Regions from separate parts of the Nonomuraea sp. NPDC048881 genome, predicted to be linked through region 2. Evidence: predicted binding sites of a transcription regulator. Region 2 holds the regulator's gene; the other holds the start of a gene.
What was found. The regulator HrcA, encoded in region 2, represses chaperone genes, less so after heat shock. The targets are predictions, from matches to a motif close to TTGGCACTCTCNNNNNGAGAGTGCCAA.
Positions count from the first base shown of each region.

Region 1 (6,983 bases), on a different contig from region 2:
ATGGGCACTGAGACCGTCGACACCCGGCAGCCTCCGTCATTGGCAGTGAACCCGACTTCTCATGTTAAAGCAGGGCGTCGAGTTGGGATTCCAGCCACTTGTGCGGCGGCAGCGCGGTGGCCGCCTCGTGCAGCCGGTCGCGGCGCCGCCGGCGTTCGTCCTCGGGCATCACCAGCGCCTCGTGCAGCGCGTCCGCCGTGCCGCTCACGTCGTAGGGGTTGACCACCAGCGCGTACGGGCCCAGCTCGGCGGCCGCCCCCGCCTCGCGCGAGAGCACCAGGGCGCAGCGCGGCGACAGGACCGGCCCCTCCTTGGCGACCAGGTTCATGCCGTCGCGGATGGGGTTGACCAGCAGCACGTCGGCCAGCCGGTAGGCGGCCAGCGAGCGCGGGTAGTCGTCGTTGACGTTGAGGATGACCGGGTCCCAGTCCTCGGTGGCGTACTCGTCCTCGATCTCGCGCGCGCAGCGCTGCACCGACGCGGTGTACTCGCGGTATTCGGGCAGGTCGTGCCGGCTGGGGTAGGCGAAGGCCAGGTGGACCACCTTGCCGTGCCACTCCGGATGGGCGGCCAGGAACTCCCGGTAGGCCAGCAGCCCGCGCACGATGTTCTTGGACAGCTCGGTGCGGTCGATGCGGACGATCAGCCGGCGTCCGGCCACCTGCTCGGCCAGCGCGGCCATGTGCGACTCGACGTCGGGCTCGCAGGCCCGCGCCCACAGCGCCGCGCCGTCCACGCCCAGGCTGTGCACGCCGACGCGGGTCGTCCTGCCCTCGTGGGTGACCGTGCCGGCCGCGCGGTCCACCCGCGCGCCCAGCAGCGCCTCGCAGCAGTCCATGAACGCCGCCGCCCACCGGGCGGTGAGGAAGCCCGCGTGGTCGGCCCCCAGGATGCCGTCGAGCACCTCCCTGGTCACCGCGTCGGGCAGCAGGGAGAAGTACTCGGGAGGGGCCCACGGCGTGTGGCTGAAGTGGGCGATGCGCAGGTCGGGCCGCTCGGCGCGGAGCATCGCCGGGGTGAGCGTCAGGTGGTAGTCCTGGACCATCACGCGCGCGCCGTGCCCGGCCTCCTCGGCCAGCGCCAGCGCGAACGCGCCGTTGTAGTCGCGGTAGGACTCCCACTCGCGCCGGAACTTGGTGCCGAAACTGGGGGAGTTGGGGATGTCGTACAGCAGGTGGTTGACGAACCACAGGGTCGAGTTGGCCACGGCGTTGTAGGCGCGGTGGAAGGTGGCCGCGGGGATGTCGAGCATCCGCAGGGCGCCCGTGTCGTAGCCGCAGCGGTCGAGCCGGCCCCCCGGGGCCAGGCGCACGGCGCTGCGGTCGCCGTCGGACAGCGCGGCGCACACCCACAGCACGCCGTGCTCCTTGGCCACCCCCGACAGGCCCGAGACGAGGCCGCCGCCACCGCGTTTCATGGTCAGCTCACCGTCGTCGTCGACGGTGAAGGAGACCGGCCCGCGGTTGGACGCCACGAGAACGCTGTTCATTTGGGCTCCCTTCGCCCATAGGATCCCAGCTATGGCGCTAGATGAGCTAACCGAGGAACTCGCCCGCTCGGCCGCGGCCGGAGACCATCGCGCGCTCGGCGAGCTCCTGGCCAGGATCGAGCCTGACGTGATGCGCCACTGCGCCCGGATCCTGCCCTATCACCAGGACGCGGAAGAAGCCTCGCAGGACACTCTGCTGGCCGTGGCGCGCAACATCGGCCGGTTCGAGGGGCGGGCCAGGTTCAGCACCTGGCTGCACATCGTGACCGCCAACTGCGCGCGCACCACGTACCGCTCGCTGAAGCGCAGGGCCGCCGAGCAGACGTCGGAGGAGCTGCCGATGCAGAAGCCCGACGCGCGGCGGGTCAGCGTGATCGCCGGCTCGCGGCTCGACCTGCTCGACGCGATGGAGGCGCTGGAGGCCGACAAGCCCGACCTGGCCCAGGCGCTGGTGCTGCGCGACATCGTCCAGCTCGACTACAACGAGGTGGCCGAGCAGCTCAACATCCCGCTCGGCACCGCCAAGTCCCGCATCCACCAGGCCCGCAAGTACGTGCAGGGAGTCCTCGGGGAGGACTATCGGTGAGACGTGTCCTCTCGCATGGTGAGACGGGTGGTTGTTTCCGCCACTTGAGAAGGTAGAGTCCTTTTCGACAACTGCATATTGCTCATCCAGAGGGGTGGAGGGACCGGCCCTGCGAAGCCCCGGCAACCCTCCCGGCTTGTGCTCGCGACCTGGCGAGGCCGACCGGGACAAGGTGCCAATTCCGGTTCGCGGTCAAGGTGGCCGCGGGCGAAGATGAGGGAAGGCCTCGCTTCATGTCGCTCGACTTTGGTCCTGCCGTCGCCCTGTCCTGCCGCGAGTGCGGCACGCGCTACCCCCTGGGTCCCAGCTTCGCCTGCCTGGAGTGTTTCGGGCCGCTCGAAGCGGCCTACTCCTTCGGCCAGGTGACCCGCGCGGACATCGAGTCCGGCCCCGCCAACATCTGGCGCTACCGCTCCCTGCTCCCGGTCCCCGCCGACGTGGCGAGCAAGCCCAACATGAACCCGGGCTGGACGAAGCTGGTCAAGGCCGGCAACCTCGGCAAGGCGCTCGGCATCCGGTCCCTGTTCGTGAAGGACGACTCGGGCAACCCCACCCACTCCTTCAAGGACCGGGTGGTCGCCATCGCCGTCGAGGCGGCCAGGAACTTCGGTTTCCACACGCTCTCCTGCTCCTCCACGGGCAACCTCGCCGGCGCGGTCACCGCCGCCGCCGCGCGGGCCGGCCTCGACGCGTGCGTGTTCATCCCGGCCGACCTCGAAGCGGCCAAGATCGCCATGGCCCGGGTGTTCGGCGGCCGGCTGATCGGCATCGACGGCACGTACGACGAGGTCAACCGGTTCTGTTCGGAGCTGATCGGCGACCCGCTGGGCGAGCGGTGGGGGTTCGTCAACGTCAACCTGCGGCCCTACTACGCCGAAGGGTCCAAGACGCTCGCGTACGAGATCGCCGAGCAGCTCGGCTGGCGGCTGCCGGAGCAGATCGTCATCCCCATCGCCTCCGGCTCCCAGCTCACGAAGATCGACAAGGGGTTCAAGGAGCTGATCGCGCTCGGGCTGGTCGAGGACACCCCCTACAAGGTGTTCGGGGCCCAGGCGGCCGGGTGCTCGCCGGTCTCGACGGCGTACAAGGCGGGGCACGACGTCGTCCAGCCGGTCAAGCCGGACACGATCGCCAAGTCGCTGGCCATCGGCAACCCCGCCGACGGGCCGTACGTGCTGGACATCGCCCGGCGCACGGGCGGGGGCGTCGAGGACGTCACCGACCCCGAGATCGTCGCCGCCATCAAGCTCCTGGCCTCCACCGAGGGCATCTTCGCCGAGACCGCGGGCGGCGTCACGGTGGGCGTGCTGAAGAAGCTCGTCGAGACGGGCAGGCTCGACCCCGAGGCCGAGACGGTGGTCCTGAACACCGGCGACGGCCTGAAGACGCTCGACGCGATCAGCGACGACGCGCGGCCCACCGCCGTGATCCGGCCCTCTCTCGACGCGTTCCGCGCGACTGTCTGACAATCCAGGAAAGGCAACAAAAACCATGAGCGTTTCTGTGCGGATTCCCACCATTCTGCGCACTTACACCGGGGGTAACGCCGAGGTGAGTGGCGAAGGGGCGACTCTTCGTGACGTTCTCGCCAGGCTTGACTCCGACTACCCGGGGATCGGCGCGAGAATTCTGGATGAATCGGGCAAGATTCGTCGTTTTGTCAACGTATACGTTGGTGATGAGGATGTCCGTTTCGCCGAGGGCCTGGACACTCCCGCCCCTGAAGGCACTCAGATCTCCATCATCCCCGCCGTCGCGGGCGGCTGACCGCCGGACCACCGACTCTTGAAGGCGCCCCTTGTGGGCGCCTTCTTGTTTTAGAACCAAATTCAACCTCGAACGACTCAGCCTTCGATGAAATTAGCGTTTTGTCGGTTGACTCTGTTGCCAAACCCCGTGCCACAGGTATGGTCGAGGGCGATCGTCTGGCTGATTTTCCCAAAAGTCATGCGATTACGGGTCTCGCGAAGGAATGGGCGAGATCTGCGAGCCCAGTAAGAGGAGTCGGAAGTGGCGCAGGGCACCGTCAAGTGGTTCAACGCGGACAAGGGCTACGGCTTCATCGCGGTAGACGGTGGTAAGGATGTATTCGTCCATTACTCAGCGATCATGATGGACGGGTACCGCTCTCTCGAACAGGGACAGCGCGTCGAGTTCGAGATCACGCAGGGCCAGAAGGGGCCGCAGGCGGAGTCCGTCCGCACGGTCTGATTCACCCTCGCTGGTATGCACCAAGGCGGGACGTGCGGCAGCGCAGTCCGTACGGGCTCGCCACTGTTTCCTCCGTCGGCTTCGCACGGCGGGCCGCGCCTCAGGGGCGGCTCGCCGTGCGAACCGGCGCACCCGATGACCTGCCCGATGAGCTGGGGTGGGGTGCCCGTGGCTTGCACTCGGCAGGGTAGAGTGCTAAACAGTTCGTTGGCACTCTGTGTGGCAGAGTGCCAACAACTCGGATCGAGACGATGGGGTCTGCCGAACGGAGATGCAGGCCTATGCCGTCGCGGGCGTCGGCTCGGTCCAGGACACGCCACCCTGCATCTGGGAGGTCTAGCCTTATGGCAGCCAAGATGATCGCGTTTGACGAGGACGCCCGGCGCGGTCTCGAGCGCGGTATGAACCAGCTCGCCGACGCCGTCAAGGTGACCTTGGGCCCCAAGGGGCGCAACGTCGTGCTGGAGAAGAAGTGGGGCGCTCCCACGATCACCAACGACGGCGTCTCCATCGCCAAGGAGATCGAGCTCGAGGACCCGTGGGAGAAGATCGGCGCCGAGCTGGTCAAGGAAGTCGCCAAGAAGACTGACGACGTCGCCGGCGACGGCACCACCACGGCCACCGTGCTCGCCCAGGCTCTGGTGCGCGAAGGTCTGCGCAACGTGGCCGCCGGCGCCAACCCGATGGCCCTGAAGAAGGGCATCGAGGCCGCCGTCGAGCGGGTCAGCGAGGAGCTCTCCAAGCTGGCCAAGGACGTGGAGACCAAGGAGCAGATCGCCTCCACCGCCTCCATCTCCGCCGCCGACCCCGAGATCGGCTCGCTCATCGCCGAGGCGATGGACAAGGTCGGCAAGGAAGGCGTCATCACCGTCGAGGAGAGCAACACCTTCGGCCTTGAGCTTGAGCTCACCGAGGGCATGCGCTTCGACAAGGGCATGACGTCGATGTACTTCGTGACCGACTCCGACCGCATGGAGGCCGTTCTCGAAGACCCGTACATCCTGATCGTCAACAGCAAGGTCTCGGCCAACAAGGACCTGCTGCCGCTGCTCGACAAGGTCGTGCAGTCCGGCAAGCCGCTGCTGATCATCGCCGAGGACGTCGACGGCGAGGCCCTGGCGACCCTGGTGGTCAACAAGATCCGCGGCCTGTTCCGCTCCGTGGCCGTCAAGGCCCCGGGCTTCGGCGACCGCCGCAAGGCCATGCTGGGCGACATCGCGATCCTGACCGGCGGTCAGGTCATCGCCGAGGAGGTCGGCCTCAAGCTCGAGACCGCCACCCTCGACCTGCTCGGCCGCGCCCGCAAGGTCGTGGTGACCAAGGACGAGACCACCATCGTCGACGGCGCCGGTGACGCCGAGGCGATCTCCGGCCGGGTCAACGAGATCCGCGCCGAGATCGAGCGCACCGACTCCGACTACGACCGTGAGAAGCTGCAGGAGCGCCTGGCCAAGCTGGCCGGTGGCGTGGCGGTCATCAAGGCCGGCGCGGCGACCGAGGTCGAGCTCAAGGAGCGCAAGCACCGCATCGAGGACGCCGTGCGCAACGCCAAGGCGGCCGTCGAGGAGGGCATCGTCCCCGGCGGTGGCGTGGCGCTGCTGCAGGCCGGCGCCAAGGCGTTCGACAAGCTCGAGCTCAACGGCGACGAGGCCACCGGCGCGGCGATCGTGAAGAAGGCTCTTGAGGAGCCCCTCAAGCAGATCGCGGTCAACGCCGGTCTTGAGGGCGGCGTCGTTGTGGAGAAGGTGCGCAACCTGACCCCGGGCGAGGGCCTCAACGCCGCTTCCGGCGAGTACGTCAACATGTTCGAGTCCGGGATCATCGACCCGGCCAAGGTGACGCGCTCCGCGCTGCAGAACGCCGCCTCCATCGCGGCGCTCTTCCTCACCACCGAGGCCGTCATCGCCGAGAAGCCCGAGAAGACCCCTGCTGCTCCGGCCGGCATGCCCGGCGGCGGCGACATGGACTTCTAGGCCTCGCCTGGTCGCTGACGCATCAGAAGGCGGTTCGGATCTCCAAGGATCCGGCCGCCTTTTGTTGTGTCCGGTCCCGTCACGTTTAGTAGTTATTGACTACGGACAGTAACGAAACGAAGTGACGATTCACCGCACAAAGGAGTAGTTACATGAATTCCCGCACCGCGCGCGTTCTCGGGCTCGGAGCCGTCATGCTGGCCGCCGCGGCCGCCATGACGATGCCCGCCCAGGCAGACGACCACGGTTACCTGGACGAGGCCCTGGAGTACGTCGACGTGCCCTACTGCGCGGGCTACCTGGAACTGTACGACCGCGACTACTGCGCCTCGCCGTCCAGGTGGACGTCGCAGGACGAGCGCGGGGAGATGTCGGAGGAGGGCGAGGACAGGTCGTCGGAGGAAGCCGAGGACAGGTCGTCGGACCAGGCCGACGAGCGGTCGTCGGACGAGGCCGATGAGAGGTCCGACGAGCGCGGGGACGCCTCGGAGGAGGGCGTGGACATGTCCGGCGAGCGCGAGGACGTCTCGGAGGAGGGTCAGGACATGTCCGGCGAGCGCGAGGACGTCTCGGAGGAGGGGCAGGACATGTCGGGCGAGCGTGAGGACGTCTCGGACGCCTTCGAGGGCGAGTCGGGCGGCGAGAGCGAGGACCTGTCGTCCAACGCCCCCGGGGACTTCACGTTCGCGGACGAGCTGGTGCAGGGCGACTGAACCCCGTCTGG
Region 1 covers NZ_JBEZGC010000020.1:30,048-37,030, forward strand. Annotated here, with positions in the region: gene AB0C33_RS42345 (hypothetical protein) at 1-23, opposite strand, end outside; gene AB0C33_RS42350 (trehalose-6-phosphate synthase) at 65-1,489, opposite strand; gene AB0C33_RS42355 (RNA polymerase sigma factor) at 1,521-2,075, shown strand; SAM riboswitch class I at 2,155-2,295, shown strand; gene thrC (threonine synthase) at 2,309-3,541, shown strand; gene AB0C33_RS42365 (MoaD/ThiS family protein) at 3,567-3,842, shown strand; gene AB0C33_RS42370 (cold-shock protein) at 4,086-4,286, shown strand; gene groL (chaperonin GroEL) at 4,631-6,259, shown strand; gene AB0C33_RS42380 (hypothetical protein) at 6,412-6,972, shown strand.
Region 1: a site for HrcA is predicted at 4,494-4,520, ahead of groL (chaperonin GroEL). Genes of this name have one in related genera too.

Region 2 (6,983 bases):
ACTCGCTTACCTGCGTCAGTCTGTCGTCAACCGGTCCCGTTCCGTGCTGCGTCACCGCGCGGTCGTCGAGAAGTACGCACCCAAGGGCCTGCCGGACGCCCCGAGCGCCGAGAACGGCGCGATCGGCGAGCTGGAACGCTCCGCCGTCATCGAGGCGTTACGCGCCCTGCCGACCCGACAGAGAGAAGCACTGGTTCTGCGTTATTACGGAGATCTGTCCGAAGCTGAGATCGCCCACGCCATGGGCATCAGCAAGGGCGCGGTCAAGAGCCACACCGCCCGTGGAATGGCCGCGTTGCGGTCCGTCCTGGAGAAGATGTCATGACTCAGCCCCCCGACGAGTACGGCGACGTCCTGCGCCGTGCGCTCCGCGCGGAGGCGGACGCGGTCGTGCCCTCGCCGGAAGGACTGCAGATCATCCGCACCCGCATCGAGCGGCGCGGCGTCCGTAACCTGTTCTGGTGGCGTGCGGGCGCGGCGGCGGTCAGCGCCGTGCTGGTGGCGGGGACGATCGTGATGGTCGTTCCCGGGCTGCGCTCCCAGATCTTCGAGACGCCCGTCAAGGTGGTGGACAACTCGACCACCACCCCCGGCAACTCCTCGACCAGGCTGTCCACGCCGCCCAGGCGCGACAGTCACAGCGCCGAGCCGCCGCCCGCGGTGGTCGTGCCGCCGAGCCACAGCGAGACCCACCGGCCCTCGGAGACGGCCAGATCGACCAGGCAGCCCACGCCGTCGCCGACGCCGTCCTCGACGCCCTGCCCGAGCGGTGAGCCCGCCGGCGACCAGGAGTGCCCCGAGATCACGCCGACCCCCACGCCGACCCCGCCGGAGACGACCGAATCGCCGACGTCGTGCCCCTCCGACGAGTGCCCGCCGGACGACGTGCCCACCGGCCCGAGCGACCTGAGCAGCCCGCTGGTGGACGTGCCGCACACGACACCCTGAGCTGGAATCACCAGCGCCCGGTACGCGCGAGCAGCACGGCCGCCGCCGCCACCCCCGCCGTGGAGGTGCGCAGCACGGTGGGCCCGAGCAGCACGGGCACCGCCTTGGCCGCGGCGAACCTGCGCAGCTCCTCCTCCGAGACCCCGCCCTCCGGCCCCACGACGACGACGATGTCGCCGCCGGGCGGCAGCGCCACCTTCGACAGCGGCTCGGCGGCCTCCTCGTGCAGCACTAGCCCCAGCGCCGCGTCGGCCAGCAGCCCCTCGACCTGGGCGGTGGAGGCGAGCTCGGCCACCTGCGGCAGGTGGAACCGGCGCGCCTGCTTGCCGGCCTCGCGGGCCGTGGCACGCCAGCGGCCCACCGCCTTGGCGATCTTGTCGCCCTTCCACTGCGTGATGCTGCGCGAGGCGGCCCAGGGGACGATCACGTCGACCCCCACCTCGGTCATCATCTCGACGGCCAGCTCGCCCCTGTCACCCTTGGGCAGCCCCTGGACGACCACCAGCCGCCGCGCGGGCGGCTCGACGGTGTAGCGGGCGAGCACGTCGAGCGCGAGTGCGTCCTTGAACACCTCGCGCACCACGCACTCGGCGACGTCGCCCGCGCCGTTGGTCAGGTCGACCCGCTCGCCGGCGCGCAGGCGCCGCACGGAGGCCGCGTGCCGCCCCTCAGGGCCGTCGAGCGTGAGCTCGGCGCCGTTGAGGTCCTCGGCGAGGAACACGGGGACGGTCACGGGTGATCGTCACCTGCCGTTGAAGGCGTCACGCAGGCGGGAGAAAAAACCCTGCTGCCCCGGGGCGAACTTTCCCGGCGGCCGCTCCTCGCCGCGCAGCCTGGACAGCTCGCGCAGCAGGTCCTCCTGCGTCTGGTCGAGCCGCATCGGGGTCTCGACGTTGACATGGATGAGCAGGTCGCCCCTGCCGGACTCGTTGAGCCGCTGCACGCCGCGCCCGTACATGGTGATGACCTGGCCGGACTGGGTGCCGGGGCGCACGTCGATCTCCTCGGAGCCGTCGAGCGTCTCGACGGCGAGGATGGTGCCGAGCGCGGCGGCCGTCATCGGGATCTGGACCGTGCAGTGGAGGTCGTCGCCGCGCCGCTCGAAGATCTCGTGCGCGCGTTCGACGATCTCCAGGAACAGGTCTCCGGGCGGGCCGCCGCCGGGGCCGACCTCGCCCTCGCCGGCGAGCTGGATGTGGGTGCCGTCCTCGACGCCCGCGGGGATGCGGACCTTGATCGTACGGCGGGTGCGCACCCGGCCGTCGCCCGAGCACTCCTGGCAGGGGTGGCGGATGATGCTGCCGAAGCCGCCGCACTGGGGGCACGGCCGCGAGGTCATGACCTGGCCCAGGAACGAACGGGTGACCTGGGAGATCTCGCCGCGCCCGTTGCACATGTCACAGGTGTCGGGGTGGGTGCCGGGGGCCGCGCCGGCGCCGTGGCACACCTCGCACAGCACGGCGGTGTCCACGACCAGCTCGCGGGTGGTGCCGAACGCCGTCTCGCGCAGGTCGAGCTCGACCCGGATGGTGGCGTTGCGGCCCCTCCTGGCGCGCGAGCGCGGCCCGCGGGTGCCGCCCGCGGTGCCGAAGAAGGCGTCCATGATGTCGCTGAAGGGGAAGCCCGCGCCGAAGCCGCCGGCGCCCGCGCCCGCACCCGCGCCGCCGCCGAAGGGGTCGCCGCCCAGGTCGTACATCTGGCGCTTGTTCGGATCGGACAGCACCTCGTAGGCCTGCGTGATCTCCTTGAACCGCTCCTGGGTCTCAGGATCGGGGTTCACGTCGGGGTGCAGCTCGCGGGCGAGGCGGCGGTAGGCCTTCTTGATCTCGTCCTGACTGGCGTCACGGCGCACCCCGAGGGTGGCGTAGTAGTCGCTGTTTGCCACTTATCGACCTCTTAAGATGCAGCCAGGATCTGGCTGACGTAGCGTGCCACCGCGCGTACGGCGCCCATCGTCACGGGGTAGTCCATCCTGGTGGGACCCAGCACGCCGAGCCGGGCCAGTTGGTTGTCGCCAGAACCGTATCCGGTTGCGACGATGGACGTGCCGCGAAGGTAGGGGTTTTCCGAGCCGATGCGCACGGTGAGCGCGGACGGGGTGTCTGTGGATGTCTCGCCGAGCAACCGCATGAGCACGACCTGCTCCTCCAGCGCCTCCAGCACGTCGCGCAGGCCGGTGGCGAAGTCGGCGCCCGCGAGATTGGCCGCGCCGGCGAACACGATCTTCTCGTCATGGCGTTCGACGAGGGTTTCGAGCAGCACCGACAGGATCGTGGCCACGGCGGGCCGGTCCTCGGCGGGCAGCCGCTCGGGCAGGTCGGCGACCAGCTCGGGGACGTTGCTCAGCCCGCAGCCGTCGAGGCAGGAGTTGAGCACCGCGCGCAGATGGGCGATGCGGTCGTCCTCCACCACCTCGGGCAGCTCGATCACGCGCTGCTCGACGCGCCCGGTATTGGTGATCAGCACGAGCATGACCCGCCGCTCGTTGAGCGGGACCAGCTCGACGTGCCTGACCGTGGAACGGGTCAGCGTCGGGTACTGCACGACCGCGACCTGCCTGGTGAGCTGCGCGAGCAGCCGCACGGTGCGGAAGACCACGTCGTCGAGGTCGACCGCGCCGGCGAGGAAGGTCTCGATCGCCCGCCGCTCGGCCCCCGACAGGGGCTTGACCTGCGAGAGCCGGTCGACGAACAGGCGGTAGCCCTTGTCCGTCGGCACGCGGCCCGCGCTGGTGTGCGGCTGGGTGATGTACCCGTCCTCCTCCAGAGCGGCCATGTCGTTCCTGACCGTTGCCGGGGAGACCTTGAGGTTGTGGCGCTCCGCCAGCGCCTTGGAGCCCACCGGTTCGTTGGTGGACACGTAGTCTTCGACAATGGCGCGGAGCACCGCCAGCTTCCGTTCGTCGAGCACGTGCTCACCTCCTGCCTCTGCCTAACAGGGAAACGACAGGTCTAGCACTCCGTGTTCCCGAGTGCCAAGTGTACGGCTCTCGCCCACAAGGTGCGATAACACCAGGTCCCATCCTGTTGCTAGCGACTTACAAGCGACAGGCCTCACACTTGCCGCATGACCGACAATTCCCAGCCCCCGCAGTACGGACCGCCCCAGGGGCAGGGTCCCTACTACGGTCAGCCGAACCAGTACGCCCAGCCCCCGTACCAGCCCCAGCAGCACGGCCAGCCGCCCTACCAGCAGCAACAGCCGCCCGCCCAGTACGGCCCCCCACCCCAGTACGGCCAGCAGAACCAGTACGGCCAGCAGAACCAGTACGCCCACCCCGACCAGTACGGCCCCCACAACCAGTACGGCGGCCAGCCGCAGTTCCCGGCCAGGATCGACGGCAAGGCGATCAAGCCCCGCCTGTGGTGGATCGCCGTCGTGTGGGCCGTGGCCGTCGTGCTCGGCGTCGTGGGCGTGGTCGTGTTCGCCGGCGGCGTGCTGAGCAGCGTCTCGGACATGGCCCCGACGAGCACGTTCGCGTCGGGCGAAAGCGTGAAGGTCGCGATCGACCCCGCCAAGCGCCCGGCCGTCTACATCGCCACCGACACGCGGGTCAACTACCAGTGCGAGATCTCCGGCGGCCCGGCCCAGGCCAGGCTGGTCAAGGTCTCCGGCACCCAGACGCTCAGCGCCGGCGGCACCACCTGGCAGGAGATCCTCGCCGTCAACGCCCCCGCCAAGGGCGACTACCAGCTGACCTGCGCCACGCAGGAGGAGTCGTCAGCCCGCTTCGGCGTGGGCCGTGACGTGCTCTCCGCGGCGGGCGGCCTGTTCGGCGGGGTGGCGGCGCTGTTCCTGTTCCCCGGCGCCGGTCTGCTCATCGGCATCATCGGCACCGTCGTCGTCCTCGTACGGCGCAGCGGCGCGCGTAAGCGCCTTGCGGTCAGCGGGTGATTTGCTACGGTCCCCGTGTGTACGAGGGCGATGTGCTGGCGGGCAATTGGCGGCGGCCGGGCAAGGGCAAGATCCCGAAGGTGCCCGCCGAACTCGACCTGGTCGTGGAGGACGCCGACAGCGGCTTCTGCGGCGCCGTGGTGGCCTGCGACAAGGAGGCCGTCACCCTGGAGGACCGGTTCGGCAAACGCCGCCTGTTCCCGCTGGCGCCGGCCGCGTTCCTGCTGGAGGGCAGGCCCGTGACGCTGGTGCGCCCGGCGGCCGCGGCCCCGGCGGGGCCCAGGCGCAGCGCGTCCGGGTCCATCGCCGTGGAGGGGCTGCGGGCCCGGGTCGCCAAGGAGAGCCGGATCTACGTCGAGGGCGTGCACGACGCCGCGCTCGTGGAGAAGATCTGGGGCCACGACCTGCGGGTCGAGGGTGTCGTGGTCGAGTACCTGGAGGGCGTCGACGACCTGCCCGCCATCGTGGCCGAGTTCGCCCCCGAGCCGGGCCGCAGGCTGGGCGTGCTGGTCGACCATCTGGTGCCGGGGTCGAAGGAGAGCCGGATCGCGGCCCGGATCACCTCGCCGCACGTGCTCGTCGTGGGTCATCCGTACATCGACATCTGGCAGGCGGTCAAACCGTCCGTGCTGCGCATCCCGAGCTGGCCCGACGTGCCGCGCGGGGTGCCGTGGAAGGAGGGCGTGCTCGCCGCACTGGGCTGGCGCATGGAGCCCGCGGACGCCTGGCGGCGCATTCTGGGCGCCGTCTCGTCCTACGCCGACCTGGAGCCGGAGCTGCTCGGCCGGGTCGAGGAACTGATCGACTTCGTTACGGAGGCATCATGAGCCAGGCCCCGCCACCCCCCGACGACTCCACCCCGGACGTCCCGCCCTCTGACGTCCCGCCTTACGACGTGCCGCCTTCTGACGTGCCCCGCGACCAGGGCTCGGGCCCCCAGCTCGGCTACGGGCAGCAGCCGGGTTCCCAGCCCGACTACGGGCGGCAGCCGCCGAGCCGGCCCGGTCCGCAGCCCGGCCCCATGCCCACGCCGCCCCCCTACGTGCCCCCGCCGCCCGGCTACGGCCAGCCCCCCGGCCACGGCCAGGCTCCGGGCTACGGGCAGCAGCCGGGTTACGGCTACCCCGCCGGGCCGTACGTGCCCGGCCGGTTCGGCCCGCGCCGCGGCAGCGACGACACCACGATGGCCATGCTCGCCCACCTGCTCGGCCTGCTGGTCTCGTGGGTCGGCCCGCTGGTCATCTACCTGATGAAGAAGGACGAGTCCCCTTATGTCAGGGACCAGGCGGCCGAGGCGCTGAACTTCCAGATCACGATGTTCATCGGCTACGCGGTGGCGATCGTGCTGTCGATCGTGCTGGTCGGCCTGCTGCTGTTCCCGATCATCTGGATCGTGTCGCTGATCTTCCACGTCCAGGCGGCCATCGCCACCAACCGGGGCGAGAACTACCGCTACCCGTTCGCCATCCGCCTGGTCACATGAGCTCGGTGATCAGGGCGTCGGCCAGCAGCCGCCCCTTGAGGGTGAGCACCATCCGGCCCGCCCTGAACGGCTCGGGCTCCAGCAGCCCGCGCGCCAGCGCGCTCGCCACGGACGTGCGGGCGCCGGGGGCGACCTCGGCGAGCGGGTAGCCGGAGATCAGCCGCAGCTCCAGCATCAGCCGCTCGGCGGCCCGGTCGTCGCCGGTGAGCACCTCGCGCGCGTGCGCGGGCGAGGTGTCCGCCGCCAGGCGCTGGGCGTAGGCGGCCGGGTGCTTGACGTTCCACCAGCGGGTGCCGCCGACGTGGCTGTGGGCGCCGGGGCCGGCGGCCCACCAGTCGCCGCCGGTCCAGTAGAGCAGGTTGTGCCGGCAGCGGGCCTGCTCGGAGGTGGCCCAGTTGGACACCTCGTACCAGGAGAAACCGGCCTCTGCCAGCATCTCCTCGGCGATCAGGTAGCGGTCGGCGGCGACGTCGTCGTCGGGCATCGGCAGCTCGCCGCGCCGGATCCGGGCCGCGAGCCTGGTGCCCTCCTCCACGATCAGCGAGTACGCCGACACGTGGTCGGGCCCGGCCTCGATCGCGGCGGCCAGCGAGGCCCGCCAGTCGTCGTCGGACTCCCCCGGCGTGCTGTAGATCAGGTCGAGGTTGACGTGCTCGAA
Region 2 covers NZ_JBEZGC010000007.1:134,947-141,929, reverse strand. Annotated here, with positions in the region: gene AB0C33_RS25565 (SigE family RNA polymerase sigma factor) at 1-325, shown strand, start outside; gene AB0C33_RS25560 (hypothetical protein) at 322-948, shown strand; gene AB0C33_RS25555 (16S rRNA (uracil(1498)-N(3))-methyltransferase) at 956-1,681, opposite strand; gene dnaJ (molecular chaperone DnaJ) at 1,691-2,833, opposite strand; gene hrcA (heat-inducible transcriptional repressor HrcA) at 2,845-3,858, opposite strand; gene AB0C33_RS25540 (hypothetical protein) at 4,015-4,842, shown strand; gene AB0C33_RS25535 (DUF3097 domain-containing protein) at 4,860-5,669, shown strand; gene AB0C33_RS25530 (DUF4870 domain-containing protein) at 5,666-6,325, shown strand; gene hemW (radical SAM family heme chaperone HemW) at 6,318-6,983, opposite strand, start outside.